4 regions of the Kitasatospora sp. NPDC001539 genome follow, and region 4 is predicted to be linked to each of the others. Evidence: riboswitches for the same ligand, from Rfam matches in the RefSeq annotation. Region 4 holds a riboswitch; each other region holds the start of a gene.
What was found. A riboswitch is a leader RNA that binds a small molecule or an ion and turns the genes downstream of it on or off. The one in region 4 is predicted to bind cobalamin.
Positions count from the first base shown of each region.

Region 1: linked by a shared signal. The riboswitch ahead of ABT247_RS19975 (ribonucleoside-diphosphate reductase subunit alpha) and the one ahead of ABT247_RS27850 (FecCD family ABC transporter permease) in region 4 are both predicted to bind cobalamin.
Region 2: linked by a shared signal. The riboswitch ahead of nicT (Nickel transporter NicT) and the one ahead of ABT247_RS27850 (FecCD family ABC transporter permease) in region 4 are both predicted to bind cobalamin.
Region 3: linked by a shared signal. The riboswitch ahead of ABT247_RS04275 (cobalamin biosynthesis protein) and the one ahead of ABT247_RS27850 (FecCD family ABC transporter permease) in region 4 are both predicted to bind cobalamin.

Region 1 is NZ_JBEPAK010000124.1:12,700-19,761, forward strand. Features, by position in the region: gene ABT247_RS19960 (hypothetical protein) at 1-809, opposite strand, end outside; gene ABT247_RS19965 (glycoside hydrolase family 26 protein) at 965-2,419, opposite strand; gene ABT247_RS19970 (hypothetical protein) at 2,556-3,638, opposite strand; cobalamin riboswitch at 4,097-4,228, shown strand; gene ABT247_RS19975 (ribonucleoside-diphosphate reductase subunit alpha) at 4,421-6,826, shown strand; gene ABT247_RS19980 (ribonucleotide-diphosphate reductase subunit beta) at 6,847-7,062, shown strand, end outside.
Region 2 is NZ_JBEPAK010000006.1:18,520-25,581, forward strand. Features, by position in the region: gene ABT247_RS02635 (M24 family metallopeptidase) at 41-1,147, opposite strand; gene rpmG (50S ribosomal protein L33) at 1,312-1,476, shown strand; gene ABT247_RS02645 (type B 50S ribosomal protein L31) at 1,522-1,770, shown strand; gene ABT247_RS02650 (helix-turn-helix domain-containing protein) at 1,837-2,409, opposite strand; gene ABT247_RS02655 (EamA family transporter) at 2,562-3,413, shown strand; gene nicT (Nickel transporter NicT) at 3,490-4,602, opposite strand; cobalamin riboswitch at 4,635-4,827, opposite strand; gene ABT247_RS02665 (ArsR/SmtB family transcription factor) at 4,909-5,292, shown strand; gene ABT247_RS02670 (Fpg/Nei family DNA glycosylase) at 5,418-6,227, opposite strand; gene ABT247_RS02675 (AAA family ATPase) at 6,312-7,062, opposite strand, start outside.
Region 3 is NZ_JBEPAK010000011.1:16,360-23,421, reverse strand. Features, by position in the region: gene ABT247_RS04290 (hypothetical protein) at 1-142, opposite strand, end outside; gene ABT247_RS04285 (alpha/beta hydrolase family protein) at 734-1,867, opposite strand; gene ABT247_RS04280 (helix-turn-helix domain-containing protein) at 1,989-2,681, opposite strand; cobalamin riboswitch at 2,924-3,052, shown strand; gene ABT247_RS04275 (cobalamin biosynthesis protein) at 3,152-4,114, shown strand; gene ABT247_RS04270 (cobyric acid synthase) at 4,111-5,649, shown strand; gene ABT247_RS04265 (putative cobaltochelatase) at 5,646-7,062, shown strand, end outside.
Region 4 is NZ_JBEPAK010000251.1:409-7,470, forward strand. Features, by position in the region: gene ABT247_RS27835 (CGNR zinc finger domain-containing protein) at 1-278, shown strand, start outside; gene sodX (nickel-type superoxide dismutase maturation protease) at 330-773, opposite strand; gene sodN (superoxide dismutase, Ni) at 951-1,346, shown strand; cobalamin riboswitch at 1,528-1,651, shown strand; gene ABT247_RS27850 (FecCD family ABC transporter permease) at 1,772-2,827, shown strand; gene ABT247_RS27855 (ABC transporter ATP-binding protein) at 2,827-3,624, shown strand; gene ABT247_RS27860 (ABC transporter substrate-binding protein) at 3,661-4,659, shown strand; gene ABT247_RS27865 (nuclear transport factor 2 family protein) at 4,760-5,143, shown strand; gene ABT247_RS27870 (GNAT family N-acetyltransferase) at 5,153-5,629, shown strand; gene ABT247_RS27875 (ATP-binding protein) at 5,913-6,323, shown strand; gene ABT247_RS27880 (RNA polymerase sigma factor SigF) at 6,470-7,062, shown strand, end outside.

The DNA.
Region 1 (7,062 bases), on a different contig from region 4:
GGCGGCACGCCCGGGCCGGGCGCCACCGGTCCGGGGGCCGCCCCGCCCGGGCCGGGACCGGACGGCGCGGCGGGCCACTGCTGCTGGGCGACGGTCGGCTGGTACGACGGCGCCGTATGCGTGGGCTGCTGGGCGTACGGCACCGGCTGAGGGGGCTGCGGCTGCGGGGGCTGCGGCTGCGCCGGGGGCCAGCCGGCGGGCTGCCGCTGGGGCTGGGCGTGGGGCTGCTGGGGTGCCACCTGCTGGTGCCAGACGGGCTGGGCCGGCTGCTGCTGCGGCCATCCGGGCTGCGGCTGGCCGTACGGCACGGGCGTCGGCGCCGACGGCACGGTCTGCATGATCGACCAGTGCGGCTCCCCGGCCGGCGCGGCCTCCGGCCGCTCCCCCCGCGCGGAGCGGGCCAGCAGCAGGATCAGCACCGTGGTGACGACCACGCCGATCGCGAAGGTCGCGAGCTTCAGCCAGCCCTCGGTGGTCCCGGTGAACCACTCCCGCTGCGGCCGGTCCAGCAGCGCGCCGGTCAGGCTGCGCACCCGGTTGTAGCCCTCGACGAGCGCCACGCCTGCCGCCACCCCGAGTGCCCAACTGCGCCCGCGCAACAGCAGGATCCCCGCAACCAGGTACAGCAGACCGTAGTTGAGGCTCCCGGTCTCGGCGGCCACCGAGCTGCCGCCGTAGTAGAAGATGCCCTTGAGGTAGGCGGCGAAGCCGACCTGGCCGAAGCAGTTGTACGCCGCCCAACCGAGCAGCACCGCACCCCAACCGACCGCGAGACCACCGCCCCCGCGTATCGGACGTGTCTGTGCCATCCCCTACCCCCGCCCCTTCGGACCCTCACCCGACCGTGCACGCAGCCCTCGGTTTCGCCGCCACAGGATGCCACACGCCGCAAGGGACCCGGAATTCCGCCCGTTCGGCGGATCCCGGAGCGTCCCCGGGCGCCCCCGGCGGGATCCGGTGGATCTCAGCGGACGTGCAGCCCGCCCCAGTCGACGGTCCCCCCGAACGCACCCGAGCCGCCGGTGATCGCCAGCGGGCTGTGGTAGGTCGCGTTGACGTCCGCAGCCGCGTTGCGCGGCTGGTCCGGGGCCAGGTTGGCGGCGGTGAGCGACTGCCCCCAGACCGTCCAGATCGTCCAGGGCGTGCGCCGCAGGGTGTCCGGCTGGCGGGCGTTGACGGGGACGGCGAAGGACTCGGCCAGCATCCGCGGCTTGTCGTAGGCGGCGAGTCCGTCGTAGTAGCGCTTGGTCCACACCTCGCCGGTGCCGATCGGGTGCGCCGGGCTGCCGCTGTAGTCGTCGACCCCGACCACGTCGACGTACTGGGCGCCGGGGTAGTAGTCCCAGGGGTCCACGCCCGGGGCGCCGTCCCAGGACACCGGCGTCCAGACGAACAGCAGGTTGTGCAGCCCCCTGGTCTCCACCAGGTACTTGTAGGTGATCCTCCACAGGGCCTGGTAGTCGGCCGGCTTCTGGCCCGCCCACCAGAACCGGCGGGAGCAGTCCTGCACGTTCATCTCGTGGTAGGGGCGCAGCAGCACGGGCACGTCGTGGGCGGCCAGGTACTCCAGGTGGTCGGCCAGGTACGACAGGTCGGTGATCAGCGCCCGGTACTCGGCGGTGTCGTGCGCGGCGTCCACGACCCGGCCGAACCAGCCCGGGTCCTTCGCCGCCGGGGAGTTCGCGCAGAGCACCCGGTCGAAGGACTTGACGTCCGAGCCGGGGTAGGGCTCGTGGAAGGACATGCCGACGATCCCGGCGGGCGCGCCGCCGTTGTCGGGCAGTTCGGTGCTGCTGCCGTCGCAGTTCTGCTGGACGCCGGAGCTGTCGTAGGTGCCGTCGTCAGGGCGCGGGTGGCCGGACCAGACGGCGGCCATCAGGTCGACGGCGTCATCGGTGTACTGCCAGCCGGTCCGGCAGGTGGGCCAGCGGCCGGCGGAGTAGGAGCGCGGGTTGCCCACGCCCCAGGCGTTCTGGCCGTAGCCGGGGCCGAGGTCGGTCTCCAGGAAGCCCGGCAGCTTCCCGGTGATGTCGGCGGCCTTCTTGTAGTAGTAGCCGACCTGCTTGGTGCCGCGGTAGTCGCCGTACTCGGGGTTGTTGCGCTCGTTGTGCGCCTCGACGTGCTGGCCGATCACCGTCCCGCCGCTCTGCCCGGTACGGGCCTGGCGCTCCAGGTCGGTCAGGAACTGCTCGACGGCGCGGGCGTTCGGTGAGGCCTGCGGGTCCCGGGCGAGGAGGTCCCGGCCCACGTCGGGCGGCAGGGTGCGCCCGGGGGCACCGACCGACACCGGCACCCGCACCGGCTGGGTCCCGTCGACCCGGTCGTCACGGCCCAGCAGCGCGAAGGTGCCCGCGACGACCACGATCCCGGCCGCGGCCAGGACGGCGGACTTGCCGCGCAGGGCATTGGGCAGGGCCACGACCGCTCCTCCGGTTGCTCGCCGGTACCGACCCCCACGGACGCAACCGGAACACGCGTACGAATGACTCCGTGAGAGCCTGCCACAGTCCCCCGGTCCCGGCGAACGCTCCTGCCGCACCGGGGGTGCCGGCGCGTCAGCCGGTCGGGGTGGCCGCCGGCGTGCCCTGCGGCGTGCCCTGGGATCCGGGCGTCGCGGAGCCCGCCGCCTTGGCCCGCTGCAGCAGCTGGCCCTTCACGTGCTCGGCGAACCCGGAGGCCGCCGCGCTCGCGGTGGCGTCGGGGGCGTTGCCGCCCTTCGCCGAGCCCTCGACGGTGAAGTAGGCGTACCGGCCCAGGCTGCTGTGGGTGCCGGGGCAGCCGGCGTTGGCGCAGAACGCCGGGGCCCCGGGCGCGGGAAGGCCCTTGAGCTGGCCGGTGAAGTTCTTCATCGCGGTCTCGGCCTGGATCTTGTGGTCGAAGACCGCGGCGCCGACGGTCACCGCGCTGTCGCCGGAGACGTACGTCGCCCGGAGCACCTTCTGGCACCCCTGGTCGCCGAGGACCTTGCCCAGCCCGCCGGTGGTGGAGTTGCCGTCCCAGCAGGGCTGGTCCAGCGAGACCACGGTCCGGGTCCAGGTCGCGCCGTTGATCGTCACCTGCGTCGCGGAGAACAGCGCCCCCGCGTCCTGCGGCGCCGGATCGGTGGCGGCCTCCCAGATCGGCTTCGACGGGTCGTCAGCCTGCCCGCCCGGGGTGGCGCTCGACGGACCGGGGGTCGGGCGGCCGGAGGTGGGCGCCGGGGTCGGCCCGCCGCCGGCCTCCTTGGGGCCGTCCTTCTTGCCCAGCAGCACCGCGCCGCCCGCCACCAGGCCGCCCACCACGACGACCGCGGCCACGATGCCGATGACCTTCATCCGGCGCTTGCGCTTGGCGGCGGCCTCGTTGCGGTCCGCCAGCGCCTCCCAGTCCGGCTCGACGCGCTGCGGCGGCACCGGCTGCTGCTGCCACTGGGGGGCGGCGGCCATCGGCTGCACCGGCTGGGGCTGCGGCGGCATCGGCTGCGGGACGGGCTGGGCCTGCGGCACGGCCTGGGGCTGCGGCTGCGGCTGCGGCTGCGGCTGCGGCTGCGCGACCGGCTGCGGCACCGGCGGAACGGGCTGCGAGAGCGGCTGCGCGGACGGCACCACCGGCCCGTAGGAGGCCGGCGGCGGGCCGAAACCGCCGCTCGGCGGCGCCACCGGGCCCGTCCCCGGCGGCTGATGATTCGGTGCGCCCCCCGACCCGGCGGGGGGCGTTCCCTGCGGCCCCTGCCCAGGTACGCCAGTTCCGTCGCTCATGCGCCCAGATCGTAGGGCATCCCCCTGACCGCTGATCCCCCCGGTGACCGATCCGTATCGAAACCCGGACGGGCGCCGGGCGGAGCCGGCCCTGACGCCGGGTCGGCCGGGCCCGGGCGCGGTGCGATCGGCTCGGGCGCCGGGGCGGGCGAGGGCCGGGCGCCGGGGCGGGTGGAGACCGGGGACCGGGGGCGGATCAGGGGCGGGTGGAGACCGGGCGCCGGGGCGGATCAGGCCCGGCCGAACGCCCGGATCCGGGCCCCGGACGGCCACGAACGGCCACTCGCCCGGTACCGCCGGTCATCGCCCCGACACACCGCGCCGCACAACATCTGGTGCCGCATCACTGAGACACCACTACATGTATGCTCACTCCTGCTGTCGATGCAGGGGAACCCGGTGGGAATCCGGGACTGCCCCGCAGCGGTGTGCGGGCGGCTCCAGCAGCCGTGCCCGCGAGTCCGAGTACCTGCCGGCGGCGTGCGCCACGGCCCTCCCGCAGAGGCCGCGCCAGCACGAGCAGTACCCCTCCGGGCCTCGCGGGCGGGCCGGGGAGACACCGTCGCGCGACGCGCTCCGCGTTCGCGCCGTGCTCCCCTGCCCAGATCGGCCCGGTGCCACCCGATCACCGCCGCCGATCGCCGCCAGGAGAGAGCGCCTTGACCACCGCTGCCTCAGCCACCCTGCCCGCCCAGGGCTCCGGTACCGCCTTCACCGACCCGACGGTCTCCGACCCCGGCGGCGCGCTGCTGCGGCTGCTCACCGACCGCAGCGCCGACCTCACCGAGGTCGACCCCGGCCATGTCGCCGCCGCCGCGCTGCGCGGCCGCCACGCCGGCTCGGACTTCGCCGAGCTGCGCGGGCTGGCCGTGGACGCCGCCGCGTCGATGATCGCCGAGGACCCCCAGTACTCGAAGCTGGCCGCCCGCCTGCTCGCCCTGGAGATCGTGGACGAGGCGAACAGCCAGGGCGCGGTCTCCTTCTCCGCCTCGATCGCCGTCGGCCACGCCGAGGGCCTGATCGGCGACACCACCGCGGCCTTCGTCGCCAAGCACGCCGCCGCCCTGGACGCGCTGATCGACGCCCACGGCGACGACCGCTTCGAGTACTTCGGCCTGCGCACCGTGCAGTCCCGCTACCTGCTGCGCCACCCGATCACCCGCAAGGTCATCGAGACCCCGCAGCACTTCCTGCTCCGCGTCGCCTGCGGCCTGGCGGTCGGCGACTCCGAGCAGTCGGTGCGCGAGGTGGCCGAGCTGTACGGCCTGATGAGCCGCCTGGAGTACCTGACGTCCTCTCCGACGCTCTTCAACTCCGGCACCCGGCACCCGCAGATGTCGAGCTGCTACCTGCTCGACTCCCCGCTGGACAACCTGGACTCGATCTACAACCGCTACGCGCAGATCGCTCGGCTGTCCAAGCACGCCGGCGGCATCGGCCTGTCCTACTCGCGCATCCGTTCGCGCGGCAGCCTGATCCGCGGCACCAACGGCAAGTCCAACGGCATCGTCCCGTTCCTGCGCACCCTCGACTCCTCGGTCGCCGCGGTCAACCAGGGCGGCCGCCGCAAGGGCGCGGCCTGCGTCTACCTGGAGACCTGGCACGCCGACATCGAGGAGTTCCTGGAGCTGCGCGACAACACCGGTGAGGAGGCGCGCCGCACCCACAACCTCAACCTGGCGCACTGGATCCCGGACGAGTTCATGCGCCGGGTCAACGCCGACGAGGACTGGTCGCTGTTCTCCCCGGCCGACGTCCCCGAGCTGGTCGACCTGTGGGGCGCCGACTTCGACGAGGCGTACCGCAAGGCCGAGCAGGCCGGCAAGGCCGTGCGCACCATCCCGGCGCAGACCCTCTACGCCCGCATGATGCGCACCCTCGCCCAGACCGGCAACGGCTGGATGACCTTCAAGGACGCCTCCAACCGGGCCGCCAACCAGACCGCGCTGCCGGGCCGCACGGTGCACTCCTCCAACCTGTGCACCGAGATCCTGGAGGTCACGGACGACTCCGAGACCGCCGTCTGCAACCTCGGCTCGGTCAACCTCGGCGCCCACGTCGCCGCCGGCGCCACCGCCGACGACCTGCTGGGCGCGATGGACTGGGAGCGCCTGGACGCCACCGTCCGCACCGCCGTCACCTTCCTCGACCGCGTGGTGGACATCAACTTCTACCCGACGACCGAGGCGGGCACGTCCAACTCCCGCTGGCGCCCGGTCGGCCTCGGCGTGATGGGCCTCCAGGACGTCTTCTTCAAGCTGCGGATCGACTTCGACTCCGCCGAGGCGAAGACCCTCTCCACCCTGATCGCCGAGCGCATCATGCTCACCGCCTACGAGCGCTCCGCCGACCTCGCCGAGCAGCTCGGCCGCCACGAGGCGTACGGCGAGACCCGCGCCGCCCGCGGCGAACTGCACATCGACCACTTCCCGACGGCCGCCCCGCAGTGGGCCGACCGCTGGACGGCCCTGCGCGCCCGCATCGCCGAGACCGGCCTGCGCAACTCGCTGCTGCTCGCGATCGCCCCGACCGCGACCATCGCCTCGATCGCCGGCGTGTACGAGTGCATCGAGCCGCAGGTGTCCAACCTGTTCAAGCGCGAGACGCTGAGCGGCGAGTTCCTGCAGGTCAACCCGTACCTGGTGCGCGAGCTGAAGGAGCTCGGCGTCTGGGACCAGCAGACCCGCGACGCGCTGCGCGACTCCAACGGCTCCGTCCAGGAGTTCAACTGGCTGCCGGCCGAGGTCCGTTCGCTGTACCGGACGGCCTGGGAGCTGCCGCAGCGCGCGCTGATCGACCTGGCCGCGGCCCGCATGCCGTACCTGGACCAGAGCCAGTCGCTGAACCTGTTCATGGCCGCGCCGACCATCGGCAAGCTCAGCTCGATGTACGCGTACGCGTGGAAGGTCGGTCTCAAGACCACCTACTACCTGCGCTCGCGCCCGGCGACCCGCATCGCCCAGGCCGCGTCCGGCACCGCCCGCGCCGCCGCGCCCGTGCCGGTCAACACCCCGACCCTCACCCCGGAGCAGGAAGCCGCCATCGCCTGCTCCCTGGAGAACCCCGAGTCCTGCGAGGCCTGCCAGTGAGCACCCCCGAAGACCGCAAGATGCTGCTCGACCCCGGCTTCGAGCTGACGCTGCGCCCGATGCGCTACCCGTCGTTCTACGACCGGTACCGCGACGCGATCAAGAACACCTGGACCGTCGAGGAGGTGGACCTCCACTCGGACGTCGCCGACCTGGCGAAGCTCAGCGAGGGCGAGCGCCACCTGATCGGCCGGCTGGTCGCGTTCTTCGCGACGGGCGACTCGATCGTCGCGAAC
Region 2 (7,062 bases), on a different contig from region 4:
GGGGTTGCGTCCTGCCGCCGACCGCCCCGGGGGGCCGCCGTCACAGGGCGAGGAGCTCCTTGGTGGTGATGGTGAGCAGCTCGGGCCCGCCCTCCTCGAAGGGACGCACGACGAGCGTGTCCTCGATCCGGACCCCGCCCTTGCCCGGGAGGTGCACCCCAGGGCCGACGGTGACCGGCACGCGACTGTCCAGTTTACCCATGTCCGAGGGACCGAGGCGCGGCGCCTCCCGGATCTCCAGCCCGATGCCGTGGCCCACCGGGTGCGGAGAGGCCTCGGTGTGGCCCGCCGCCTCCAGGAGCTGCCGGGCGGCCCGGTCGGGCACGCACTGCTCCACGCCCGGGCCGAGGGCCTCCCGGGCGGCGCGCTGGGCCCGGAAGACCAACCGGTGCAGCTCCACCTGCCAGGGAGCGGGGGCGGCGCCGATCACGAAGGTCCGGGCGGTCGAGACGCCGTAGCCGCGGTACTGGGCGCCCATCACCACGGTGAGGAAGTCCCCCTCCTCCACCCGGCGGTCGGTCGGCTGGTGGGCGGGCTGGCCGGAGTGGCTGCCGGTGCCCACCGAGACCGGGAACGCGGCCCGGTCGGCGCCGTGGTCGATCATCCGGCGCTCCAGCTCCATCGCCAGGTGCCGCTCGGTGCGACCGACCAGGATCGACTCCAGCAGTTCGCCGAGCGCCTGGTCGGCGATCTCGGCGGCGATCCGCAGGTCGGCGATCTCGCGCTCGTCCTTGACCACCCGCAGCCGCTCGACGACCCGGTCGAGGTCCGCCAGCCGGGCCCCCTCCACCAGGCTCCCCACCGCCCGGTGGCGGGTGACGGTCAGGTCGTGCTCCTCCACCGCCAGGGCCCGCACCCCCAGCCGGGCGGCGGCGGCCGCGGCGGCCAGCGCGGTGTCCGACCCGGCCGACACCGGCACCTGGACGACGTCGGCGGCGATCAGGTGCTCCCCGGAGTCGTCCGGCGGCAGGTCGTCCGGCAGGGCCAGCAGGGCCCGGTCCGGGGTGAGCAGCAGCGTGGCCCCGCAGGGCGCGCAGCCCGTCAGGTACCGGACGTTCGCCGCCCGGGTGACCAGCGCCGCGTCGGCCCCGGCCGCACTGCAGTGCTCCCGCACCCGCTCCCGCCGCCCCGCGTACGCATCCGCCATGCGTCGAGCCTACGAACCCCGGGCCCGAACCGCCCGCCGAGCGCCCCCGCGGGTGCGGGAATGGGTGGGGCGGTGGCCGTGTTGTGTCCACTGAAAACGACATCCGTTTCAGCGAAGGCCCGGCCCGGCGTCCCGGTCCGGCGCCGCAGACGAAGGAGGACCCGATGGCCCGCAGCGAACTGCGCCCCGTGATCAGGCTCCGCTCCACCGCCGGCACCGGCTACACCTACGTGACCCGCAAGAGCCGGCGGAACGACCCGGACCGGATGGTCCTGCGCAAGTACGACCCGGCCGCCGGGCGGCACGTCGACTTCCGCGAGGAGCGCTGAGCACACCCCCCTCGAACCCCCCTCCCACCAGACAGGAGCTTCCCAATGAAGTCCGGAATCCACCCGAGCTACCGTCCGGTCGTCTTCCGCGACAAGGTCGGCGGGCTCGCCTTCCTCACCCGCTCCACGGCCACCGGCGCGAGCACGGTGGAGTGGGAGGACGGCACCACCTACCCGGTGGTCGACGTGGAGACCTCCTCGGCGAGCCACCCCTTCTACACCGGCCAGTCCCGGGTGCTCGACACCGCGGGCCGGGTCGAGCAGTTCCGCCGCCGCTACGGCGACCGGCACTGACCGGGCGACCGCGACGGCGACGGCCCCTCCCCCGACCCGGGGAGGGGCCGTCGCGGCACGGCGCCCTCAGCGCGGCGGCGGGACGGACACCACCATGGTCAGCCGCAGCAGCCGCCCGCCCGCGTTGCGGTAGACGTGGGCGTAGGAGGCGTCGAAGGAGACGGTGCTGCCGGCCGGCACCGGATGCTCCGTCCCGTCGTGCACCAGGGTCAGCTCACCCTCGTCGACCCGGATGATCTCCACCGTCCCGGCCGGGTGCGGCTCCGCGGCGTACTCCTCGCCCGGCTTCATCCGCCACTCCCACAGCTCGAGCGGCCCGGGCGCCTCGATGCCGTGCAGCAGGGTGCCGGTCCCGCCGCTCGCGCCGGTCCAGAGCGGGACGGCCTGGTCACCGGGGACGATCCGCACGTCCGGGCCCTCCTCGTAGTCGAGCAGGGTGGCGATCGAGACGCCCAGGGCGTCGCCGAGCCTCACCACGGTGGCCACGCTGGGGTTGGTGCGCCCCTGTTCGATCTGGACGACCATGCCGCGGCTCACCCCCGAGCGGGCGGCGAGGGCGTCCAGCGTGTGGCCGCGTTCGGTGCGCAGCCGCTTGAGGTTGCGGGCGAGGGCCTGGGCGACGAGGTCGGGGTCCGGCACGCTTGACAGTCCTCCGGTGTCCACATCCCGAAAAGTTCAGGATATTGCTCTGCGAAGTTCAGTTCAGTGAACTACGCTGCCGGTCCGGCAACGAGTCCATCCGACTGTACTTCGGAGTGCATTGTGCTGTCCTCCTCTCCCGGGCGCCTCCGGTGACCGTCCTGCTCGCCCTGTCCGCCAGCCTGCTCTGCGGCCTGGGCGACTTCGGCGGCGGCGTCCTCACCCGGCGGCTCCCCGCACTGGCCGTCGTGGTCGCCTCCCAGACCGCGGCGACGGTCGCCCTGCTCCTCGCGCTGCCGGCCACCGGCGGCTGGGCCGACCTCTCCCCCGCCCTCTGGTACGCCGTGGCCGCCGGCGCGATCGGCCCGTTCGCGATGCTCGCCTTCTACCGGGCGCTCGCGCTCGGCCCGATGGGGGTGGTCTCCCCGCTGGCCACCGTCGGCGTCGCCGTGCCGGTCGGCGTCGGACTGGCGCTCGGCGAACGGCCGGGGCCGGTCCAGCTGGCCGGGATCGTGGTCGCACTGGCCGGCGTGGTGCTGGCCGGCGGCCCCGAGCGCGGCGGACCGTCCGCCGCCCGCACCGCCCTGGTGCTGACCCTGGCCGCCGCGTTCGGCTTCGGCGCCAACATGGCCCTGCTCTCCCAGGCCTCGGCCGGCGGCGGCCTGCTGCTCGCGCTGTGCGCCCAACGCCTCGTCAACATCGCCGTCGGCGGCGCCGCGCTGGTGGTGAGCCTGCGCGGCACCGACACCTCCGCGCTGCTGCCGGAGCTGCGCTCCCGGCTGCCCCTGCTCACCGGGGTCGGGCTGGCCGACGTCGCCGCGAACGCGGCGTACGCGGCGGCCTCGCACGGCGGTTCGGCAGCGGTGGCCGCGGTGCTCGCCTCGCTGTACCCGGTGGTCACCGCGCTGCTGGCGCGCGGGGTGCTGAAGGAGCGGCTGCGCCCGGTGCAGGTGGTGGGCGCCGGCCTCGCCGTGGCGGGCACCCTCCTGCTCGCGTCCCCCTGAGCCGGGCCGCGGCCCACGACCGCGGCCCACGACCGCGGCCCAGGACCTCGGCCCGCGACGGCTCCGCGGCGGCGGCTCAGGAACGTTCGGGCGTCCAGCGCTTCTCGACGCCCGCCAGCTTCCAGTAGGCGATCGCCGCGGCCCACACCACCACGAACAGCCCGGCGATCGCGTACCCGACGTTGTCCAGCGAGATGTCCGCGATGAAGCCGGTGACCGGGTCGGTCAGGTCGAGCTTCTCGTGCAGCACCCCGACCAGCTCGATGGTGCCGATGATGAACGCCACGGCGATCGACAGTCCGGTGATGGTCAGGTTGTAGTACACCTTGCGCACCGGGTTGGAGAACGCCCACTGGTACGCGAAGTTCATGAACGTCCCGTCCAGGGTGTCGAACAGGCTCATCCCGGCCGCGAACAGCAGCGGCAGGCAGACGATCGCGTACCAGGGCAGCCCGGCCGCCGCGCCCGAGCCGGCCATCACCATCAGGGTCACCTCGGTGGCGGTGTCGAAGCCCAGCCCCAGCACCATGCCCACCGGGAACATCTGCCCCGGCCGGGTGATGGAGCGGGTCGCGCGGTTCAGCACCCGGGCCATGAAGCCGCGCGAGTTGAGGTGCTCCTCGAGTTCCGCCTCGTCGTACCGGCCGGCCCGCATCGAGCGGAACACCTTGAGGATGCCGACCAGCGCCGCCAGGTTGAGCGCGCCGATCAGGTAGAGGAAGGCGCCGGAGGCCGTCGTGCCGACCAGCCCGAGCCACTTGTGGGTGGCCGACTCGTCGTCCATCAGCGTGTTCGCCAGCTGGGCGCCGCCGGCCACCAGGGCGGCCATGAGGACCACCATCGAGGAGTGGCCGAGCGCGAACCAGAACCCGACCGAGACCGGCCGCTTGCCGTCCGCCATCAGCTTGCGGGTGGTGTTGTCGATCACCGCGATGTGGTCGGCGTCGAAGGCGTGCCGCATGCCGAGGGTGTACGCGGTGATGCCCAGGCCCACCCCGAAGACCTGGGTGCCGACCGCGTACTCGTGGGGCGCGACCAGGAAGACCAGCGTCCCGAAGGCCACCACGTGCATGGCCAGGATCACCGCCATCAACCCGGCCGTGCGGACGGTGTCCTCGCGCTTCCATCTGAACGTGGGCAGGACGGAGGGGGCCGCCTCGGTCGGGACGGCGGTTTCGGGCAGGGTCATCGTCGGATCACGCTCCAGCACCTCGTGGAATGACTTCGTGAGATGCCGTGGCCGGTCTCCTGGCTTACGGGGCTTCCGGACCCGCCTTCCCAGGCGCACGAGGCGCCCAGTGGCACATGGGTACGGACGACTGTCCCCCGATCACAGTGGCGAGGGCCGCTCCGGACTGGGACCCCTGAGGGTCCGTCACCGGTCTTCCCGAGCACCACGGCGGGCTACACCGTAGGGCTCGTGCTTCACCCTCGCAAGGTTGCGCACCTGTGCAGGTGTGCAGGATCACAGGTCACCGCCTGCGAGAATGTGGGCATGCATCTCGTACCGGCCGACCGCGCGGGCCACCGCACCATCGACGGGCACCGGGTCTGCGAGGCCATCGCCGCGATCGGCGACACCGCGCACGTCCGGTCCTGGGCCGAGCGGTTCTCCCTGCTCGCCGACCCGGGACGGCTCGCCCTGCTGCTCGCCCTGCACCGGGCCGGCCCGCTCGCCGTCAGCGACCTCGCGGTCGCCACCGGCATGCGCGACCCCGCCGTCTCCCAGGCCCTGCGGCTGCTCCGCACGGCCGGCGTGGTCACCGGGGACAAGGACGGACGTGTGGTGCGCTACCGGCTCGTCGACGAAGGCATGCGCCCCCTCCTCGACGAGTGCGCCGCCGCCGAGCACCACGAGCCGACCGCCGCCGCGGGCTGACCGGCCGGATCGGCCCGCCCGCGCGGCGCCTGACACGGTGTTCGCCGGCGCACGCGGATCCCTTTGCCGGACTCCCCCGGCCGGTCGACCCGGCCCACGGACTGGGCGCGACGCGGACCGGCCGCTCAGGCCACCTGGCAGGTCGGGCACCAGAAGAGGTTGCGGGCGGCGTGCTCCTCGGTCCGCACCTCCGTGCCGCACACCAGGCAGGGCATCGCGGCGCGGCGGTAGACGTAGACCTCGCCGCCGTGGTCGTCCACCCGCGGCGGTCGGCCCATGGCCTCGGGGGTGTGTTCGGGCCGGACGGTGTCGATGCGCCCGGCGGCGACGCCCTCGCGCATCAGGGCGACCAGGTCGGCCCAGATCGCGTCCCACTCGCCGCGGGTGAGGTCGCGGCCCGCCCGGTGCGGGTTGACGCGGTGGCGGAACAGCACCTCGGCGCGGTAGACGTTGCCCACCCCGGCCAGCACCTTCTGGTCCATCAGCAGCGCGGCGACGGTCGTACGGCTGCCCGATATCCGGCGCCAGGCGGCCTCCGGGTCGGCGTCGGCGCGCAGCGGGTCCGGACCGAGCCGGGCGGCCACGGCGGCCTTCTCGGCGCCGGTGACCAGCTTGCAGGTGTTGGGGCCGCGCAGGTCGGCGTAGCCGTCGTCGTTGGCCAGCCGCAGCCGGACCAGGCCGACCGGATCGGGCGCCGGGCCGGTGCCGAAGGTGAAGCCGCCGTAGAGGCCGAGGTGGACGTGCACCCAGGCACCCTCCTCGAAGCCGAGGAAGAGGTGCTTGCCGGTGGCCTCCGCGCCGGTGAGCAGCTGCCCGTCGAGCACCTTGGCCTCGTCGGCGAACCGGCCCTGCGGGCTGGAGACCCGCACGGGACGGCCACCGAAGGCCGTACGGCTCTGGACGGCGAGGCGGTGGATGATGTGGCCCTCCGGCACGGGCGTCAGCTCCCCCTGGTGTAGGACGTCAGGACGGGGTCCATCATCGCAGCCGCCACCGACAGGCCGGGCGGGCGCCGCTGGTCAGCGGACCGGCATGCCCATCAGCCGGGCCAGGATGACCCGGTCCAGCTCGGCGGCCGTACCGGCGACGTCCAGGTAGGAGTTGTCGATGATCGGCAGCCCGGAGTTGTACCAGCCGGCCATCCGCCCGTGGATGCGCGCCACCTCCTCGTCACCGAGCCGCCGGTTGCCGCTGCGGCGGGCGTTGCGGCGCAGCACCGAATCCAGGCTGGGCAGCAGGACGACCGGGATCATGCCGGGGCCGATGTGCCGCTTCCAGCCGCCGAGGCCGATCGCCGGGCGGTCCGGGAAGACGGCGTCGTCGATGATGCAGGAGATCCCGTTGGCCAGGTAGTTGCGGCAGGCGAAGCCGCAGGTGCGGCGGGCCAGCCGGTACTGGGCCTCGGAGGCGTTGTTCCAGCCGGACTGCGGGTTGGCGAAGCCGGACTGCACCCACTCGCGCACGTCGTCCAGGCTGATGTGCGCGGTCGGGGTGGCGCGGTGCTCGGCCCAGTACCGGGCGACGGTGGTCTTGCCCGCCCCGGCGGGGCCGATCAGCAGGACGGCGATCGGCCCGGCGGGCGCGTGCCGCTGCGGGGAGTGGGTCGGGAGCTGGACGGGCGTGCCGGCGGGCAGCACGAAGTGCCCGGTGCCGCCGGCCGGAACCGGCGCGCTCGGCGCGGGCGCGGGGCCAGGGCCGGGAGCGGCGGCCGGGACGGGCGCAGGCGCGACCGGAGCCGGTGCAGCGGGCGTGACCGGAGCCGGCGCAGGA
Region 3 (7,062 bases), on a different contig from region 4:
CACGGGCGTCCTCCGGAAGGAGTTCGCCGCGCTTGTCGACCTCGTCCAGCTCCCCGGCCCAGCGGGCGATCCGGACGGCGTCGACCAGCATCCGACGGGCCAGCGGCGCGAGCTCGGCCGGCGCGGGGAAGCCGTCCGGCACGGGTACCCGGCCGCGGCCGGGTGCCGGGGCGGGCCCTCGTCGCCGGGGTACACCGGCCCCGCCCGGCCTGCCACCGGAGGGCCGGTGGGCCGTACCGGGGAGACGGGTCACCGTCGCACCGGTACCGATCGTCGGCGGGAGCGGGGCATCACGGTCGCGCGGGTTCCGAGACGTCACGTCGAGCAGTCTTCCCCTTGCACCGGCCTTCTGTCACATCCGGTTGTCCGTACGACCGGGAGACCGGTGGCGGCACCTCCGCAAGACCGGGCAACAGAGGCAAACCACCTGGCCGGAAACGTGTGGCGGGGTCATGCCAGGGTCGCGCGGGGCGTCGCGGTACTCGTCCGGCCGATCACGGTCCGTGTCGGACGAGCCGGGTGCGGAGCGGCGGGAGGGACGGGAATCCGGCCAGACGGCATGTGCCGGCGGGCGGGTGCCCGGCACGGGAAGTCGGCCGGGCCGACTTCTGGTGCGCGCACAAGGGGCGTGCAGCGCGGGCGCCGCGCACCCGAGCGAATCGAACGGACTTCCGGCCAGGCGGGCTCGCCTCTCGGGTGCTGGGTGAATCCCGGCCCCGACCCCCGGGCTGCCTCAGAGCAGCGGGGTGAGCCAGCGCCGGAGCAGTTCGGTGTAGTGGTCGGGGGCCGAGTTCCACAGCGCCGCGTGCTCCCCGCCCGGGAAGGTCTGGAGGTTGACCAGCTGCGGACGGGCCGCGGCGAGGCGCTGGGCGGCGCCGAAGGGGGCGGTCCGGTCGCTCGGACTGTGCAGTACCAGGGTCGGCACGTGCAGGTCCGCGCCCTCGACGAGGCGGGAGAAGTCGGCGAGGTCGACGCCGGTGCGGCCCTCGGCCGCGAGCGCGCCGAGTTCGGCCGCGGCGCCCCTGAAACCGGCCCTGGCGGCCTCCCGGCGGGCCGAGGCGGGCAGGTCCAGGACGGGCGAGTCCAGGATCAGCCCGCTGATCGTGCGGGCCCAGGCCGAACGGGCCGCCGTGTGCAGCGCCATGGTCGCACCCAGCGACCAGCCGTAGAGGATCACCCGGCCGGCCCCGCGGTCGAGCGCCAGCCGTACCGCCGACTCGACGTCGCGCCACTCCGTCGCGCCGAAGTGGCTGAGGCCGTCCGGGGAGGCGGGGGCGCCCGCGTCCCCGCGGTAGGTGACGGCCAGCACGGGCAGGCCGAGGCGCTCGAGCAGCGGCAGCACGGGCAGGGTCTGCTGGCGGTCGGCCTCCGTGCCGTGGACGAGGATCACCCAGGTGCCGCGCTTGCCCTCGAGGTACCAGGCCGGGAAGGTACCCAGCTCGCCGCGGGCGCCGATCTCGGTGAACGGGAGACCGAGCGCCTCGGCCGGGTCGCCGAGCAGCACCCGGGGGGTGAACCGGACCTCGGTGCCGGGCGTCAGGGTGCCCCGGTCCGCCCGGACCAGCCGCCGGGTGACGCCCCGCTGGTCGCTGTGGAGGATCTCCTCCACCACCGCGTGCCCGCCGTCCGCCCACTCGACCGCCCAGCGCCCGCGCCGCAGGCTCTCCGGGCGGCGGGTGAAGGTGACCCGCCCGGTGGCGACGCTCTGCACCAGGAGCGGGCCGCTCTCCTGCAGGGCCGTCCCCGCGCCCGGCCCGGACCCGGGACTGACCATCCGCTCGGAGGCCCGGCGGCCGATCACCAGGACGGCGGCGGCCCCGGCCCCCACGGCGGCGGCCGCCACCACGGCTGCGGTTCCCCAGCGCATATCGTTCCCCGCTCTGTTCGCGGACCGGTCGGTGTTCGTGCACCAGTTCACCGGGGCCCGGCACCCCGCGGCCACCGGACTGGGCCGTCCGGGCTACGAAAGGCCGAAAAACAACGTCCGATCAGACCGGAACGGCCGTCGGCTGGGCCGCGAGGAGTTCCCAGAAGCGGGGGGTGAGGGGCACCGCCGGGGTGCGGGGCCCGCTGGGCATGCCCCAGTGGGCGGGGACGTGGTGCTCCTGCGCCAGCACGAGCAGGACGGCGGCGAGCTCTCGCTCGGCGACGGGGACGAGCCGGGTGAGCGCGCGCAGGTGCGGCTGCCAGCGGCCGGCGACGCACTGGCGCAGCAGGCGGTCGAGCGCCTCGGCGCGGCCGGTGGCCTCGACCAGCTCGGTCAGCCGCAGGCCCAGCACCACGGCGAGGGCGTAGGTCTGCTCCGCGTCCCCCTCCCACCGGCCGGTCAGCTCGGCCTGCTGGTAGGTGGGCAGCAGCATGCCGACGCGCTCGGCGACCGTCTCCGGGGGGAGCTCCCGGGCGATGCGGTGGTCCCGCAGCCGGGTCGGGCGGCCGTCCATCAGATCGGCCGCGGAACACCACAGGGCCCGGGCGAGGGCGATGAACTCGGCCTCGCCCGGGCGCAGCTCCCCGCGCTCCCAGGCGAGGACGTGACCGGCCAGGAGCCGTACGCCGTGGGCGGCCATGCCCTCGGCGACCTGTTCGGGGGTCAGGCCGAGGCCGACGCGGTGGATGCGGGCGGCCTCGGGGGAGAAGGGCACCGGAAGGGGGGCGGCGGCGTGGGGCTTTCTGCGGCGCATGGCACCGAACCGTAGGGGCGCCCCTCGGCGCGCCCCCAGCCCCCGAACGCACGAACCGGGACTGACGAGCCCTCGGCCGCGCTGGTCGATCGCACAGGACGGCGCCCCGCCTCCGTGTGGCCGACCACCCCGCCTCCGTGTGGCCGACCGCCCCGCCTCCGTGTGACCAACCCCTCCGTGACCTCGGTTGACGCGTGGAACGGCCGCGTGATGGGATCCTGGGGCCAAACGGAGGCATGGAGAGGAAGCCGGTGCGAGTCCGGCGCGGTCCCGCCACTGTCACCGGGGAGCACGCTCGGAAAGTGCCACGGCGGGCCGTCAGGAGCCGCTGGAAGGCCCGGGAGTGCGTCCGACCCGGAAGCCAGGAGACTCTCGCCCCCGGTACGTCGATCCAGGGCGCGGACCCTGAGTGAGGACACCCACGCGATGCAGGCTGCCCCGCCCCGCCGGCCCCCGAGCTGCCCGCCGCCGTGCGCCCGCTGACCCGCGCCGCCGCCTTCGCGCTGGGCGCCGTCGCGGGCTACGCCGCCGACTCGCGCTTCGCCGACCCGCGCCGCGGCCACCCGGTCGCCCTCTTCGGCAGCGCCGCGACCCGCCTGGAACGGCGCCTGTGGCGCGACGACCGCGCGGCCGGAACGGCGTACACGGCACTGTGCGTGGGCGCGGTCGCGGCCGGCGCGCTCGCCCTGGACCGCACGGTCGGGCGCCGACCGCTGGGCCGGGCGGCGCTGGCCGCGGCGGCCACCTGGACGGTGCTCGGCGGCACCTCGCTGACCCGGGAGGCGCGGACCGTCGGCCGTTCGCTCGCCGCGGGCGACCTGGCGGCCGCCCGGGAGCGACTGCCGCACCTGTGCGGGCGGGACCCGAGCGCGCTGGACGGGCAGCAGATCGCCCGGGCGGTGGTCGAGTCGGTGGCCGAGAACACCGCCGACGCCGTGGTGAACGCGCTGACCTGGGGCGCCCTCGCGGGCACGCCGGGCCTGCTGGCCTTCCGCGCGGTGAACACCCTGGACGCGATGGTGGGCCACCGCTCGCCCCGCCACGCCCGCTTCGGCTGGGCCTCGGCCCGGCTGGACGACGTCGCGGGCTGGCCGGGCGCCCGGCTGACGGCCCTGCTGACGGTGGCCGCCGCCCCGGAGCCCGCCACGGCCTGGCGGATCTGGCGGCGCGACGGTTCGGCGCACCCGAGCCCGAACGCGGGGCAGGCCGAGTCGGCCTTCGCCGGAGCGGTCGGCGTACGGCTGGGCGGGACGCTGCGGTACGGCGAGCGGTTGGAGCACCGCCCGGTGCTGGGCACGGAGTTGCGGCCGGTGACGGTGGACGACATCGAGCGGGCCTGCACGCTGTCGCGGCGGGTGGGCGCACTGGCGCTGGGTACGACGGTCGCGGGGCACGTCCTGCTGCGGCTCCTGGGGAAGAGGAGTGGGACATGACGAACGCGCTGCTGGTCGCCGGGACGACCTCGGACGCGGGCAAGAGCGTGGTGACGGCCGGCATCTGCCGCTGGCTGGCCCGCCAGGGCGTGCGGGTCGCGCCGTTCAAGGCGCAGAACATGTCGCTGAACTCCTTCGTCACCGCCGACGGCGCCGAGATCGGCCGCGCCCAGGCGATGCAGGCGCAGGCCGCCCGGGTGGAGCCGGAGGCGGCGATGAACCCGGTGCTGCTCAAGCCCGGCGCGGACGGCCGCAGCCAGGTGGTGCTGCTCGGCAGGCCGGTCGCCGAGGTCGGCGCGCTGGACTACCGGGAGCGCAAGCCCGTCCTGCTGGAACGCGCCCTGGAGTGCCTGGCGGACCTGCGCCGCCGCCACGACGTGGTGGTGTGCGAGGGCGCCGGCTCGCCCGCCGAGATCAACCTGCGCGACCGGGACATCGCCAACATGGGCCTGGCGACCGCCGCCGGACTGCCCGTGGTGGTGGTCGGCGACATCGACCGCGGCGGGGTGTTCGCGGCGATGTACGGGACGCTGGCACTGCTGTCGGCCGAGGACCAGCGGCACGTCGCCGGCTGGTTCGTCAACAAGTTCCGCGGCGACGCCCGGCTGCTCGCGCCCGGCCTGGAGATGCTGCACGGGCTGACCGGCCGTCCGGTGCTGGGCACGCTGCCGATGCTGCCGGGGCTGTGGCTGGACGCCGAGGACTCGCTCGACCTGTCGACGGTGGTCGACCGGGTGGACGGCCGCGGCCCGCTCGGGGCGGACGTGCTGCGGGTCGCCGTGGTGCGCTTCCCCCGGCTGTCGAACTTCACCGACGTGGACGCGCTGGCGCAGGAGCCGGGCGTGCTGGTGCGCTGGGCGACCAGACCGGAGGAGCTGGCCGACGCCGACCTGGTGGTGCTGCCCGGGACCCGGGCCACCGTGGCCGACCTCGCCTGGCTGCGCGACCGCGGCCTGGAGCCCGCCCTGAAGGCGCGGGCGGCGGCCGGACTGCCGATCCTCGGGGTCTGCGGCGGCTACCAGATGCTGGCGCACTCGATCGACGACGAGGTGGAGTCCCGGGCGGGGCTGGTCGAGGGGCTCGGCCTGCTGCCGACCCGCGTGCGGTTCGGCGCCGAGAAGGTGCTCGCCCGGCCGGCCGGCGAGGCGTTCGGACAGCGCGTCGAGGGCTACGAGATCCACCACGGGGTCGTCGCCGTCGAGGGCGGCGAGGCGTTCGTCTCCGACGGCCGGGGGCAGGCCCTGGACGGCTGCCGGGTCGGCCCGGTCTGGGGCACCACCTGGCACGGCGTGCTGGAGAACGACGGCTTCCGCCGCGAACTCCTGCGCGAGACGGCCGCCCTGGCGGGCCGGGCGTTCGTCCCGGCACCGGACACCTGCTTCGCCGAGGCGCGCGAGGCCCGGCTGGACCGGCTGGGCGACCTGATCGAGGAGCACGCGGACACCGACGCGCTGTGGAAGCTGATCGAGGGCGGGGTGCCGGCGGCCGGATCGCTGCCGTTCCTGTCGCCCGGGGCACCTGGGAGTGACGCATGACCGACGTCCGCTATCCGTTCACCGCGATCGTCGGCATGGCCGACCTGCGGCTCGGGCTGCTGCTGAACGCGGTCTCCCCGGCCGTGGGCGGGGTGCTGGTGCGCGGCGAGAAGGGCACCGCGAAGTCCACCATGGTGCGCGCGCTGGCCGGGCTGCTGCCCTCCATCGCCACCGTGGACGGCTGCCGCTTCGCCTGCGACCCGGCCGCGCCGGACCCGCAGTGCCCGGACGGCCCGCACTCCGCCGCCACGAGCGGTGAACGGCCCGCCCAGCTCGTCGAGTTGCCGGTCGGCGTGGCCGAGGACCGGATCGTCGGCTCGCTCGACCTGGAGCGCGCGCTCGCCGAGGGCGTCAAGGCGTACGAGCCCGGTCTGCTCGCCAAGGCGCACCGCGGCGTGCTCTACATCGACGAGGTGAACCTGCTCCAGGACCACGTGGTGGACCTGCTGCTGGACGCCGCCGCGATGGGCCGCTCGTACGTCGAGCGCGAGGGCGTGTCGGTGCGGCACGCGGCACGCTTCCTGCTGGTCGGCACGATGAACCCGGAGGAGGGCGAGCTGCGGCCGCAGCTGCTCGACCGCTTCGGCCTCACCGTCGAGATCGCCGCCACCAGGGACCCGGCCGAGCGCGCCGAGGTCGTCCGGCGCCGGCTCGCCTACGACGCGGACCCGGCCGGCTTCGCGGCCCGGTTCGCCGACCAGGAACGCGAGCTCGCCGAACGCATCACCGCCGCGCGGGAGTTGCTGCCCGAGGTCGAGCTGACGGACGTGGCGCTGCGTCAGATCACCGCCGTGTGCGCGGCGTTCGAGGTGGACGGGCTGCGCGCGGACATCGTGATGGCCCGCACGGCGGTCGCGCTGGCCGCCTGGGCGGGGCGGACGCAGGTGCTGGAGGAGGACGTCCGCAAGGCCGCCCAGCTGGCCCTGCCGCACCGGCGACGCCGCAACCCCTTCGACGCTCCGGGGCTGGACGAGGAGCAGTTGGACCGGACGCTGGAGGAGCACGCCCAGCCGGACGAGCCGGAGCCCGAGGGCGACGGCCCGACGCCGGACGGGGACGGGCCGGGCGGGGACGGGCCGGACGGCGGACCGGACGGCGATGGCCCCGACGGCGGACCGGACGGCAATGGCCCGGACGGCGGCCCGGACGGCGGGGGCGCGCCCGAGCCGTCCGACGGCGGCGTCCCGGCCCCGGAGCGCTCCACCGCGGACGGGGACCTCCCGCCGCAGCAGCCCGTCCCGGCCCAACACCCCGCGCCCGCCCGGGAGTCCGCGCCGGTCGCGGCCGGCGACCCGTACCGGACCCGGCTGTTCACCGTGCGGGGCACCGGCCACGGCGCCCAGGGCCGCCGCTCCCCCGCCGAGACCACCGGCGGGCACACCGTCCGCGCCCGCCGGCCGCGCGGCCCGCTGA
Region 4 (7,062 bases):
GACCGCGCTGGCACCTGCACCTCGCCGACAACTCGCCGACGGCCACCGCGCACTTCAGCGCCGTCGCCTGCATGGGCCTGGCCGTGCACCTCACGGAGCTGGGCGCCGACCGGCTCGGCATCTGCCAGGCGGCGCCGTGCCGCAACGCCTACCTGGACACCTCCACCAACCGCTCCCGCCGCTACTGCTCGGACCGCTGCGCGACCCGCGCCAACGTGGCCGCCTACCGGGCCCGCAAGCGCCAGGAGGCCGAGGCCGCGCTGCACGCCGGCCAGTAGCGGCCGCCACCGGCGGGCGGCCAGCGTCGGAAGCCCCCCGCGCGGGAGGGCTCAGACGTCCTCGACCCACGCCCCGAGCCGGCGGGCCAGGCCCGGCAGCCGGGCCAGCCGGGGGCTCAGCAGCAGCCGCTCCAGCCGGCGGCCCGGTGCCAGCCAGGCCGGGCTCGGGCGCAGCCGCAGCAGCACCCGGCCGAGCACCAGGTCGTCCGGGACCGGGCCGTAGCTGCGACTGTCGCTGTCCACCGGCCGGTTGTCGGAGAGCAGCCACCAGCCCTTCGGCCGGCGCTCGGCGGCCCGCTTCACGACCAGCAGGTCCTGCTGGAAGGGGTGGCGGAACAGCACCACCGCGCCGGGCCGGATCCGCGCGCCGTAGCGGACCAGCAGCTGGTCGCCCTCGCGCAGGGTCGGGACCATCGACGGCCCCGAGACGTCGACCAGCCCGAACGGCACCGCGCCGGCCCTCGCACCGGCCTCCGGCTCCCTGCTCCGCGCCACGACTCCTCCTCCCGGACGGTCCGGCACCAGTCTGCCGTACGGGACGCCATCCGTTCGGTGTCCGGATTACCCCGGTTCTCCATCCGTCTTTCGCCCTAGGCCCACCGCCCGATCGCGAAACCCGGAGGGCGGAAGGGTAATCTCGGGCGCGGGAAGACGATCTAAGGAAGGACTCCCATGTTCTCTCGTCTGTTTGCACCGCGTGCCACCGCCCACGCCCACTGCGACCTGCCCTGCGGCGTGTACGACCCGGCGCAGGCGCGGATCGAGGCCGAGTCGGTCAAGGCCACCCAGGAGAAGTACCAGGCCAACGAGGACCCGCACTTCCGCGCCCGCGCCATCATCATCAAGGAGCAGCGCGCCGAGGCCGTCAAGCACCACATCTCGGTGCTGTGGAGCGACTACTTCAAGGCCCCGCACTTCGAGAAGTACCCGCAGCTGCACAAGCTGATCAACGACACCCTGAAGGCCGCCTCGGCCGCCAAGGCGTCCACCGACCCGGCCACCGGTCAGGCCCTGCTGGACCTGATCGCCGAGGTCGACAAGATCTTCTGGGAGACCAAGCAGGCCTGAGCCTGACGCGTCGACACCCGGCCGCCCCCGTCCGCCCGTCGGACGGGGGCGGTCGTGCGTTCGCTCCCGGTCCGCACCGGGGTCCGCACCCGCTCCGAGCCTGCTCCGGGCCCGAGCCGGGTCCGAGCCGGGTCCGTGCCGGGCCCGTGCCCCGCCCCGAGCACCCCACCCCCGGTAAGGGTTGCCTGCCCTGAGTGGCTGTTATGCTGCCAGGGCGTCCGAGGGGGAAGTCCGGTGCGAATCCGGCGCTGACCCGCAACGGTGAGCGCGGTCCGGGGCACCCCCGCGTCCGCGCCAGTCCGATCGCCCCCGGTCGCTGACCTCCCGACAACTCGCCGTGGACTGCGAGGGGACGGCGCCCGGGCACGCCCCCGGCCGGCGCCCGCCCCGGCGCACCCGCGGCCCGAGGCAAGGCGCGGCCCCACGTGCACCGAAGTTCGCCCGTCCGCCGAATACCCGCCCTCCCGCTCGCCGCGGGCCTGGCCGTCGCCCTGCTGCTGTCACTGGTCTGCGGGGTCGCGCTCGGCGCCTCCGGGATCGGACTCCCCCGGGTGCTGCGGCTGCTGGGCGCCGGGCTGACCGGCGGCCGGCTGGACGCGGCCGAGGCCGCCGGCTACGCGATCGTCTGGGAGATCCGGCTGCCGCGCACCGTGCTGGCCGCGGTGGTCGGCGCCGGCCTGGCCGCCACCGGCGTCGCCGTCCAGGCGCTGGTGCGCAACGCGCTCGCCGACCCGTTCGTCCTCGGCATCTCCTCCGGCGCGGCCGTCGGCGCCAACGCCGTCCTGCTGTTCGGCGCCTTCGCCTCGCTCGGGGTGTGGGCGGTCTCCGCCTCCGCCTTCGGCTCCGCGCTGGTCGCCATGGCACTGGTCTACGTCGCCGCCCGCACCGCGTACGGCCTCACCCCGCTGCGGCTGGTGCTCACCGGAACCGCCCTGTCCTACGGCTTCTCCGCCGCCACCACCCTGATGGTCTTCGCCGCCGACCGCGGCGAGGCCGCCCGGTCCGCCATGATGTGGCTGCTCGGCAGCCTCGGCGGTGCCACCTGGGGCTCGGTGCCCGTCGCCGCCTGCACCGTGCTGGCCGGCCTGGGCCATCTGCTCTGCGCGGCCGGCCGGTTGGACGCGCTCGCGATGGGCGACGAGACCTCCGCCTCGCTCGGCGTGGACCCGGACCGGCTGCGCCGGGAGCTGTTCGCCGTCACCGCCGCCGTCACCGGGACCGTGGTCGCGGTCAGCGGGGCGATCGGCTTCGTCGGGCTGTTGGTGCCGCACCTGGCCCGGATGCTGGTCGGTGCCGCCCACCGCCGGGTGCTGCTGGTGGCGCCGCTCGCCGGGGCCCTGCTGCTGGTCTGGGTGGACATCGCCTCGCGCACCCTGCTGGCGCCCGCCGAACTGCCGGTCGGGGTGTTCACCGCGGTGCTCGGGGTCCCGGCCTTCCTGCTGCTGATGCGCCGCCGCGGCCAGGCCCTGGGAGGCCGCTGATGCCGCGCACCGAACCGACCGGGGGCGCCGAGGCGCTGGCCGTCGACGCCGTCACGGTGGAGCTGGCCGGCGCCCGGCTCGTCCACGAGATCAGCCTGGAGGCCGCCGCCGGGCAGGTGGTCGGCCTCGTCGGGCCGAACGGCAGCGGCAAGTCGACCCTGCTGCGCTGCGTCTACCGGGTGCTGCGGCCGGCCGGCGGAGCCGTCCGGCTGGACGGCGACGACCTGCACGCGCTCTCCGCCCGCGAGACGGCCCGGCGGGTGGCCGCGCTGCCCCAGGAGCACTCCGCCGAGTTCGACTTCACGGTGGCCGAGGTGGTCGCCATGGGCCGGCTGCCGCACCGCCGGGGGCTCGGCGGCCCGACCGACGGGGACCGGCTGCGCTGCACCGAGGCGCTGCGCAGGGTCCGGGCCGGCCACCTCGCCGACCGCGGCTTCCTGAGCCTGTCCGGGGGCGAGAAGCAGCGGGTGCTGATCGCCCGCGCGCTCGTCCAGGAGCCGCGGCTGCTGGTGCTGGACGAACCCACCAACCACCTGGACATCGCCCACCAGTTGGAGGTGCTGGCACTGGCCCGGGAGGCCGGGCCCACGGTGCTCACCGCCCTGCACGACCTCAACCTGGCGGCGGGCCACTGCGATCGGCTGTACGTGCTGCGGGCCGGCCGGATCGTCGCCTCCGGCGAGCCCCACGCGGTGCTCCGCCCCGAGCTGCTGGCGGAGGTGTTCGGCGTCCGGGCCACCCCCGTCCGGCATCCGGCGACCGGCGCCCTCCAGCTGCTGTTCGACCGCCTGCCCTGAACTGCTCGCGGACCACTCCGATCCGAAGGAAGCGACATGCGTACCAAGGCCGTTGCCGTTGCCGCTGCCACCCTGCTCGCCCTCGGGCTCACCGCCTGCGGCGCCGAGATCGCCCCGGGCCCGGCGGCCGCCGCCTCCGCCCACTACCCGGTGACCGTGGACAACTGCGGGGAGAAGCTCACCTTCTCGCACCGGCCCGCCCGGGTGGTGACCAACGACGTCAACATGGCCGAGCTGATGTTCTCGCTCGGCCTCGCCGACCGGATGGCCGGCTACGTGATGCCGGACGACAAGGGCCGGGTCGACCGGGTGGCCTGGAAGGACGGCTACCAGCAGACCAGTTGGCTCTCCAGGAAGTCGCTCACCAAGGAGATCGCCCTGGACGCCGGGGCCGACCTGGTGTTCGCCGGCTGGCACTACGGCTTCGACGAGGGCAGCGGCGTCACCCCGCAGGCGTTCAAGGCGCTCGGGATCGACTCCTACGTGCTCAGCGAGTCCTGCCGCAGCGGCCGGGGCAGCGAGCGCGGGGTGATGGACCCGCTGGACGCGCTCTACACCGACCTGACCAACCTCGGCGAGATCTTCGACGTCAGGGACCGCGCCGACCGGCTGGTCGCCGACTTCCGGGCGAGCATCGCCGCCGTCCCCCAGCCCGGACGCCGCCCGTCGGTCTTCCTGTACGACAGCGGCCAGGACAAGCCGTACACCGCCGGGAGGTTCGCCGCTGCCGACCGGATCATCGACCGGGCCGGCGGGTCCAACATCATGGGCGACCTCGCCGACAGCTGGGTCACCGCGGGCTGGGAGAGCGTGGTGCGGCGCGATCCCGAGGTGATCGTGATCAACGACTACGCGACCCCGAGCGCCGAGGAGAAGCGCGCGTTCCTCAAGTCCTTCCCGCCGCTGGCCGGCGTCTCGGCGATCAGGAACGACCGGATCGTGGTCATGGACTACGCGGACCTGGTCGAGAGCCCGCGCAACCCCGCCGCGATCAGCACCCTGGCCGCCTACCTGCGCACCGTGCCGGCCGGCTGACCGGCGTCCGGCCGGCCCGGTCCCACCGGCCCGGTCGCACCCGTCCGGTCGGGCGTACGCTCGGAGTACGAGCCGACGGACCGACCGGAGGAACGAGACCATGACCACCATGGCGGCGCCGTCCGCCTTCGACACCCGGGCGCTGCGCGAGGGCATCGAGCGCTGCGACGCCGACGCCCTCCTGGCGCTGTACGCCGAGGACGCCGAGCTGCGCGTGGTCGACCGCAAGACCCAGCCCAGCCACCCCCTGGTGATGCACGGGCGGGACGAGATCGGCGCGATGCTGAGCGACGTCTACGGCCGCGAGATGACCCACAAGCTGGAGCAGGTGGTCGTCCAGGAGGACCACGTCGCCTTCCTGGAGTCCTGCCGCTACCCCGACGGCGTGCGGGTGCTGATGGCCTCGATGGCCGACCTGCGGGACGGCCGGATCGTCGACCAGACCTCGGTCCAGGCCTGGGACGAGCCGGGGGTCGAGCAGTAGGCTCGCGGCATGATCCGCACCGCCGTCGCCACCGACGTCCCCGTCATCCTGACCATGATCCGCGAGCTCGCGGAGTACGAGCGGGCTCCGCAGGAGGCCGTGGCCACCGAGGAGCAGCTCCGCGAGGCGCTGTTCGGCCCGAACCCCGCGCTGTTCGGTCTGATCGCCGAGGACGACACCACCGGCGAACCGGTCGGCTTCGCCGTCTGGTTCCTCAACTTCTCGACCTGGCGCGGCTCCCACGGGATCTACCTGGAGGACCTCTACGTCCGCCCGGAGGCCCGCGGCGGCGGCCACGGCAAGGCGCTCCTGCTGGAGCTGGCGCGGATCGCCGTCGAGCGGGGCTACGCGCGGGTGGAGTGGTCGGTCCTGGACTGGAACCAGCCCTCGATCGACTTCTACAAATCGCTCGGCGCGGTGCCGATGGACGAGTGGACCGTCTACCGGCTCACCGGCGAGGCACTCACCGCCGCCGGCAGTCGTTGACCGTCCGGGACGTCGGGAACCGGCGTCCGGGCAGTCGGCGTCCGAGACGTCGCCGGGCGGACGCCGGGAAGTCGGAAGTCGCCGGACCGGCTGCTGAGTACGGGCAAAGGCCCTGCCACCCAGCGTCGCAATGCCTTACCATGAGTAACTCTCGCACCGGGGTGCGGAGCACACGCAGCGAAGGCCGATCAGCGGCATCGGCGCCCTTCGAGGGGTGGCAAGGCGCCCCTCGACGGGTAGCACAGGTACCAACCAAGCACAGCGCGTCACCCAGGAGGCAAGGGTGTCCCAGATCGACAGCGATCTCGGAGTTCAGGACTTCGTGGAGGTCCGGCTGCCCGCGGCGGGGGCTTACCTCTCCGTGCTGCGAACAGCGACCGCCGGGCTCGCGGCCCGGCTGGACTTCACCCTCGACGAGATCGAGGACCTGCGGATCGCGGTGGACGAGGCCTGCGCCATCCTGCTCCAGCAGGCGGTGCCCGGGTCCGTGCTGTCCTGCGAGTTCCGCCTGGTCGGCGACTCGTTGAAGGTGACGGTCGCGGCTCCCACCACGGACGGCAGGGCGCCCGAGCGGGACACCTTCGCCTGGACGGTGCTCTCCGCGCTGGCCGGCGAGGTCGACTCGTCGGTCGCCGAGGACAACACCGTGTCCATCAGCCTGCACAAGAAGCGCGGCGGGTCCGCCGCCCACTAGCCGGCCCCGAGCAGCACCCTGCAAGGGCCGTCCGCCGCTCCCCCACCGGGGCCGGCGGGCGGCTCCCGGTACCGCCGCCGTGCGGTACGACCAACGAGACGATGCCGGGGCCCACGGCCCCGGCGCTCCCGGAACGGAACGGGGGAATGGCCGTGAGTGATCTGGACCGTACCGGCCTCGCGACGGCGGGCCCTGCCGTACCGACCCAGGCGAGCGTTCCCGGCCTCGCCGCCAACGACGAAGCGCACCCGAAGGACGCCCACCGGATGAGCCACCCGACCGAGCCGACGTCTGAGCCGACGCCCGCCTCCACGCCCCCGCCGGACCCGGCGGACGGGGCCGTGGAGCTGCACGGCGCCGTGCCCGCCCAGGGCTCGCACCGCACCGGCGCCCCGGACCGGGAGGCCGCCCGCGCGCTGTTCGTCCGGCTGTCGGCGCTGCCCGAGGGCTCCCCGGAGCGCGTCGAGCTGCGCAACCAGCTGGTGCGGATGCACATCCCGCTGGTGGAGCACCTGGCCCGGCGCTTCCGCAACCGCGGCGAGCCGCTGGACGACCTGACCCAGGTCGCCACCATCGGGCTGATCAAGTCGGTGGACCGCTTCGACCACGAGCGCGGGGTCGAGTTCTCCACCTACGCGACGCCGACCATCGTCGGGGAGATCAAGCGGCACTTCCGCGACAAGGGGTGGGCGGTGCGCGTCCCGCGCCGCCTCCAGGAGCTGCGGCTGTCGCTGACCAC